Regions from separate parts of the Rugamonas sp. FW305-51 genome, predicted to be linked through region 2. Evidence: predicted binding sites of a transcription regulator. Region 2 holds the regulator's gene; each other region holds the start of a gene.

Region 1 (2,266 bases), on a different contig from region 2:
AGCGCTTCTGCTGCGTGAGGAACCACATGCCGTCCGACAGGTAGGGGAAGTTCACGCTGCCGTCGTTGAAGAACTTCATGTAATTCGGATCGTCCCAGGTCTTGCCCAGGCCATTCTGATAGCGGCCCAGGATGCGCTGGTTGATCACGTCAACCGAGGTGTTGACGTAGGATTTGTCGGCGATGGTTTCGGCCATCTTCTGCTTGTTCGACAGCGACGCGTCGATCCAGCGTCCGGCGTCGAGCACGGCCGCCGTCAGCGCGCGCGCCGTGTTGGGGTGCTTGGCCACCCATTCGGCGCTGGTGCCCAGCACCTTTTCCGGATGGTCGCGCCAGATGTCCTGGGTGGTGATGGCCGTGATGCCCACGCCGTCGGCAATGGCGCGGTGGTTCCACGGCTCGCCCACGCAAAAGCCGTCCATGTTCCCGATCCGCATATTGGCCACCATCTGCGGCGGCGGCACGGTGATCACCTTGGCGTCCTTCATCGGATTGATGCCGTGCGCGGCCAGCCAGTAGTACAGCCACATGGCGTGGGTGCCGGTGGGGAAGGTCTGGGCGAACGAATATTCGCGCGGATCGCTGCGCATCAGCTTGGCCAGCGAGGGGCCGTCCACACCGCCCTTGTCGGCCACCTTCTTCGACAGCGTGATGGCCTGGCCGTTGTGGTTCAGGTTCATCAGCACCGCCATGTCCTTCTTCGGGCCGCCCGCGCCCAGCTGCACGCCGTAGATCAGGCCATACAGCACATGGGCCGCGTCCAGTTCGCCGTTCACCAGCTTGTCGCGCACGCCGGGCCAGGACGACTCCTTGCTCAGCACAATCTTGATGCCGTACTTCTTGTCGAAGCCCAGCACGGACGCCATCACCACCGAAGCGCAGTCGGTGAGCGGAATGAAACCGACCTTCACTTCTTCCTTTTCCGGCTTGTCGGAACCGGCGGCCCACACGCCGCGGGTGGACAGGCCGCTCAGGGCCGTGGCCGCAACGCCAGCCTTGAGCAGATTACGTCGGGTCAGCTTGATGCGGGTATCGCTAGTCATCGTATCCTCATGCCTGGTCCATGGGCCGGCCGGCTGGCCGCCCTGCATGGGATATCAGCAAGTGCTGTGCCAGCGAAAAGCGCACAAACCGGAGACAAACGCGGGCCGCGGCGGTGCGCGCCCGCGCCACGATGGACGGCGCGGCACTGATATTGTGCGGCGCACCAAAAAGGAACGCGCGACAGCAACCGGCGCCGGGCGCAGGCCGCCGTCAGCGGCGGCGACGGCCGGGCTTGGGCTGCGGCGGCGCGAAGAATGGCGGCGCGGCGCTGGACAGGAAGTCGATGAAGTGGCGCACCCGCAGCGGCATCTGGGTGCGCTGCTGGTAGTACATGAACACGCCGGCGTTGGACGTATCCAGTTGCGGCAGCACATGCACCAGCGCGCCGCTGGCCAGCTCGTGCTGCGCCAGGTAGGCCGGCATCTGGCCGATGCCCACGCCGGCCCGCACGGCCGCCAGTTCGCTCTCCACCGTGTTGAAGCTGGCCACGGCCGGCACGTCCAGGTAGACCGTGCCGCCGTCGCCGTGCAGCTCCCACGGCATCATGCGGCCCGTGTTGGCCTGGCGGTAGCCGGTGCAGCGGTGCTGGCGCAAGTCGTCGGCATGGCGGGGCGCGCCATGCTGCTCAAGGTAGCGCGGCGCGGCGCACATCAGCAGATGGACCGCCCCCAGCCGGCGCGCCACCAGGTTACGTTCCGGCGGGCTGCCGGCGCGGATGCCGACGTCGATCCTGGCCTGCACCAGGTCCGTGAACTGGTCTTCCAGCAGCAGGTCGAAATGCACGCGCGGGTAGCGCTGCTGGAACTGGGCCAGCAACGGCGCCAGCACCATGCTGCCGATCGAGGTGGGCGCGGCCACGCGGATCAGGCCATCGACATCCTGCCGGCTGTTGCGGACCTGGTCCAGCGCCTCGTCCAGCAGGCGCAGGCCGGGGCTGGCCAGCTCGTACAGGCGTGCGCCCTCCTCCGTCAGGCTCAGGCTGCGCGTGGTGCGGTGGAACAGGCGCACGCCCAGGTGCTGCTCGAGCTGGCGCACGGCCTTGCTGACGGCCTGCGGCGTGAGGCCGGCGTCCTGCGCCGCGTGGCTGAAGCTCCTGGCCCGCACCACGGCGATGAAGAGGGAGATGACACGGGAAGTATCCATGGGCGCATTCACAACCAACAGTTGAAAATCAAACGTCTTTCCTATGGCTAGTGTAGCAGCATGGCGCGTCCTACACTGCC
Region 2 (2,266 bases):
ACCGTCTTATGCGGTGGCGGCGGGTTCGAAGGTGTCCGGCAGATGCTTGATCGCATCGTGGCCGTGTTCCTGAACTTTGGATTTGTATTTCATGACCTGACGATCAAGCTTGTCGATCAGGGTGTCGATGGCGGCGTACAGGTCTTGCGACAGGCTCTCCACATACACGGTCTTGCCGGACATGCGCAAATTGATCTCTGCCTTCTGGCGCTTCTCTTTCTCGGTGAGGTTATCTACGGTCAGGATGACAGCAATATCAATCACTTGATCGAAGTGGCGTTTGATGCGCTCCAGCTTGTTCTGCACATATTCGCGAATGGCTGGGGTCACTTCGAGATGATGTCCACTGATGGTGAGATTCATACACACTCCTAAAGATGATGTCGCTTACGGTCAGTGCGCTGCCCTTTCAGGCCGGGCGCGCAGGAACCAGATAACTACAAAGACTTGCGGAGACTGACTGGCGGGATCTTTAATGCTTCGCGATATTTGGCAACAGTTCGTCGCGCAATCACCATGCCTTGTTCTCCCAGCATGTCCGCAATCTTACTGTCGGATAAAGGATTTTTAGGGTCTTCTGCTCCTGTCAATTGCACGATCAGTGCACGTATCGCCGTCGATGATGCTTCTCCCCCCGCTTCGGTGGCGACATGGCTGCCAAAGAAATATTTCAACTCAAACATGCCATGCGGGGTCAGCATATACTTCTGAGTTGTTACCCGAGAAATAGTACTCTCGTGTAGTCCCAGTGTATCAGCAATTTCACGCAACACAAGGGGCCTCATGGCAACGGCGCCGTGCGAGAAAAAATTCTTTTGCCGTTCCACTATGGCTTGCGCCACGCGCAGGATGGTGTCGAAGCGCTGGCGCATGTTCTTGATCAGCCATTTCGCTTCCTGCAGCTGGGCCCCCATGGCGCCCTCGCCCTTGCCCTGCTTGAGCAGGTTGGCGTACATGGCGTTGACCCGCAGGCGCGGCATGACGTCGTTGTTCAAGGTGACCTGCCAGCCGTTGCGGGCCTTCTTGACGATCACGTCCGGCACCACGTAGTCCGACACGTCCGAGGCAAACGCGGCGCCCGGGTGCGGATTGCACTGGCGGATCACGGCCTGCGCTTCGCGCAAGTCCTCGTCGTCGCACTGCATGGCCTTCTTGAGCTTGTTGAAGTCGCGCTGGGCGAACCAGGCCAGGTGCTGTTCCACGATGGCCAGCGCCATGCGGCGCGTCACCAGCGGCACGTGCGGCATGCGCTTGATCTGCAGCGCCAGGCACTCGGAGGCGTTGCGGGCGCCCACGCCCACGGGGTCGAAACTTTGCAATAACGACAAGGCCGTCTGCAGCTCCTCGGGCTCGATGTCCAGTTCTGCCGGCAGGCGGGCCAGGATTTCTTCCAGCGGTTCTTCCAGGTAGCCGTTTTCGTCGAGCGCGTCGATGATGATTTCCACCAGCGCCCGGTCGCGCATTTCCAGCACCGTCACCCGCATCTGCTCCATCAGGTGTTCGCGCAGGGTGCAGTGGTTTGCTTCGAGCTGGGGCCGGGAGTCCTCGTCGTCGGGCGTCTTGCTGCGCCCGGCGTCGCTCCAGTCCATGTCGCCCTCGGGCGCGGCGTCGCCGTCGGCGCCCTCGAACGGCTCGGCCTCGGCCGGCGCGGGCGCATCCTGCTGCTGGCCGGGCGGGCCTTCGGGCGGCGCCTCGGCCGGCGCGCTTTGCTGGCTGATGGCGCCGTCGGCCAGCAGCCGCACGGAATGGTCGAGCGGATCGTCGAGCCGCTCCAGCAGCGGATTGTCGGTCAGCAGCTGTTCCAATTCCTGGTGCAACTCCAGCGTGGACAACTGCAGCAGGCGTATCGATTGCTGCAGTTGCGGGGTCAGCGCGAGGTGCTGCGAAGTGCGCAGTTGCAATGACTGTTTCATGGCTTTACTTACATACCTTACATACGGAAGTGTTCACCCAGATACACGCGACGCACCGATTCGTTGGCGATGATGTCGTCTGGCCGGCCTGACGCCAATACCGTGCCCTGGTTGATGATATACGCGCGGTCGCAGATGCCCAGCGTCTCGCGCACATTGTGATCGGTGATCAGCACGCCGATGCCGCGTTCCTTGAGGAAGCGCACGATGCGCTGGATCTCAATGACGGCGATCGGGTCGACCCCGGCGAATGGTTCGTCGAGCAGCACGAAGCGGGGATTGGTCGCCAGTGCGCGCGCGATTTCGACCCGGCGCCGCTCGCCCCCGGACAGGGACAGCGCCTGGTTCTCGCG
Region 3 (2,266 bases), on a different contig from region 2:
CCAGTTCCCGTCCGCCCGCTACACGGAAATCCATGTCGCGCCGGAGGCGGCCAAGTTCTACAAGGACGGGCCGCCGTTCCTGCAGCGCTACATGAGCTTCTGGCTGGCCAACTTCTTCGACCGCATGTGGGTGCTGGTGCTGGGCCTGGGCGCGCTGATCCTGCCGCTGTCGAAGGTGGTGCCGCCGCTGTACGTGTGGCGCATCCGCTCGCGCGTGTACCGCTGGTATGGCCAGCTGCGCACGGTGGAACAGGCGCTGGAGGAAGCCCAGGTGCTGGGCGCGCAGCGCATGGAAATCTACGCGGCCCAGCTGGTGCGGCTCAATGAAATCGAGGAAATGGTGAACCAGATTTCCATCCCGCTATCGTTTGCGGATGGCTTGTACGGTTTGCGCAGCCATATCAACTTCGTGCGCGAACGGGTGCTTGGCCTGCTGAGCGAGGCGGCGCCGGTGGCGCCGGCGACCGTGCCGGTCTAGAAAAGCGGGGTCAGGCGCCCAGCCACGGCAGGCCGGCCCGGCACCAGCCGTTGATGTTCTTGCGGTGGCCGGCGTCGTCCTTGTCGCCTTCGAAGCCTTCCAGCACGTCGTAGCAATGCTGATAACCATGCTCGGTGGCCAGCTTGGCCGCGTGGCGCGAACGGACGCCGGAGCGGCATAAAAACAACAGTACCTGGTCCTTGCGGGCCTGGCCGTTCAGCTGTTCGATGAACTCATGGTTGGCCACGCCGCCCGGATAGGTGGACCACTGGACCGCACCATGTTGGGTCTCCGGGATCGCCACCCGGCCCACCCAGTCACGCTCGGCATTGGTGCGCACGTCGATCAGCTTGATGCGGGGATCGGCCTGCAACAGTTCCCACGCTTCCTGCGGGTTGACGGCGCCGGCATAGGGCCAGTCCTTGCTGCGGGCGCGGGCCAGGGCCAGGATTGCATCTACTTCGCTCATGTCATGTTCCAGAAAGGATATTAAGTTTATTATAGATGCCCTGACCGTCCGTGCTGCGCGCACGCACCAAAAGAAGGCATTTTTTCCTGTTTTTTCAAAAATGCACAAAATCGGTGCAATTTCGCAAAATCGCACCATAATGGAGCAGTCTTGCGCTAGCGCAAACCGGACTGATTTGGCTGGCCGAACGATTTTAGAATCATTTGCCGGCAAGTTCCAAGTTGGTTCTGGCAGATGGTTATGATTTTTGAGCTGGCACGGATAGTGCTTAAACCCGTGATGAGTTTCGGTCGCACTTACACGGGGACGCGCAGAGCATCCGCGCACGCACAGTTGGTCGGCTCACCCACACATTCCCTTTAGGAGATACGCATGGCAATGACAGCCGCAGAAGTCTTGAAAATGGTAAAAGACAACGAAGTCAAGTTCGTTGATTTTCGTTTTGCCGATACCCGTGGTAAAGAACAGCACGTGACCGTGCCTGTGTCGCACTTCGACATGGACAAGTTCGAGTCCGGCCACGCGTTTGACGGTTCCTCGATCGCCGGCTGGAAGGGCATCGAAGCGTCCGACATGATTCTGCTGCCGGACCCTAACACGGCCAACATCGACCCGTTCATGGAAGAAACCACCCTGTTCATGCAGTGCGACGTGATCGAACCGTCGGACGGCAAGGGCTACGACCGTGACCCACGCTCCATCGCCAAGCGCGCTGAAGCCTACCTGAAATCGTCGGGCCTGGGCGACACCGCCTACTTCGGTCCCGAGCCAGAATTCTTCATCTTCGACAGCGTGCGCTGGAAGATCGACATGTCCGGCTGCTTCGTCAAGATCGATTCCGACGAAGCATCGTGGAGCACCGACAAGGAAATCGAAGGCGGCAACAGCGGCCACCGTCCAGCGGTCAAGGGCGGCTACTTCCCAGTGCCACCGGTCGACAGCTTCCAGGACATGCGTTCGGAAATGTGCCTGATCCTCGAATCGATGGGCATCCCGGTCGAAGTGCACCACCACGAAGTGGCCGGCGCCGGCCAGAACGAAATCGGCACCAAGTTCTCGACCCTGGTCGAGCGCGCCGACTGGACCCAGAACCTGAAGTACGTGGTATGGAACGTGGCCCACAGCTACGGCAAGACCGCCACCTTCATGCCTAAGCCTATCGTGGGCGACAACGGCTCGGGCATGCACGTGCACCAGTCGATCTGGAAAGACGGCAAGAACCTGTTCGCCGGCGACGGCTATGCCGGCCTGTCCGACACCGCGCTGTACTACATCGGCGGTATCATCAAGCACGCCAAGGCCCTGAACGCCATCACCAA

Evidence for each region. The regulator sigma-54, encoded in region 2, starts transcription at its own class of promoters, with help from an activator protein. The targets are predictions, from matches to a motif close to TGGCANGNAANCTGCTTT.
Region 1: the regulator sigma-54 is predicted to act here: its motif matches at 1,097-1,114, upstream of AC3WOS_RS14530 (CmpA/NrtA family ABC transporter substrate-binding protein).
Region 3: the regulator sigma-54 is predicted to act here: its motif matches at 1,201-1,218, upstream of glnA (type I glutamate--ammonia ligase).

What each region holds. Positions count from the first base shown of each region.
Region 1 is NZ_JBYSZG010000018.1:79,610-81,875, reverse strand. Features, by position in the region: gene AC3WOS_RS14530 (CmpA/NrtA family ABC transporter substrate-binding protein) at 1-1,042, opposite strand, end outside; gene AC3WOS_RS14525 (LysR family transcriptional regulator) at 1,254-2,186, opposite strand.
Region 2 is NZ_JBYSZG010000041.1:23,179-25,444, forward strand. Features, by position in the region: gene hpf (ribosome hibernation-promoting factor, HPF/YfiA family) at 7-363, opposite strand; gene AC3WOS_RS22465 (RNA polymerase factor sigma-54) at 438-1,913, opposite strand; gene lptB (LPS export ABC transporter ATP-binding protein) at 1,931-2,266, opposite strand, start outside.
Region 3 is NZ_JBYSZG010000054.1:17,669-19,934, forward strand. Features, by position in the region: gene AC3WOS_RS24995 (TAXI family TRAP transporter solute-binding subunit) at 1-478, shown strand, start outside; gene AC3WOS_RS25000 (rhodanese-like domain-containing protein) at 489-947, opposite strand; gene glnA (type I glutamate--ammonia ligase) at 1,320-2,266, shown strand, end outside.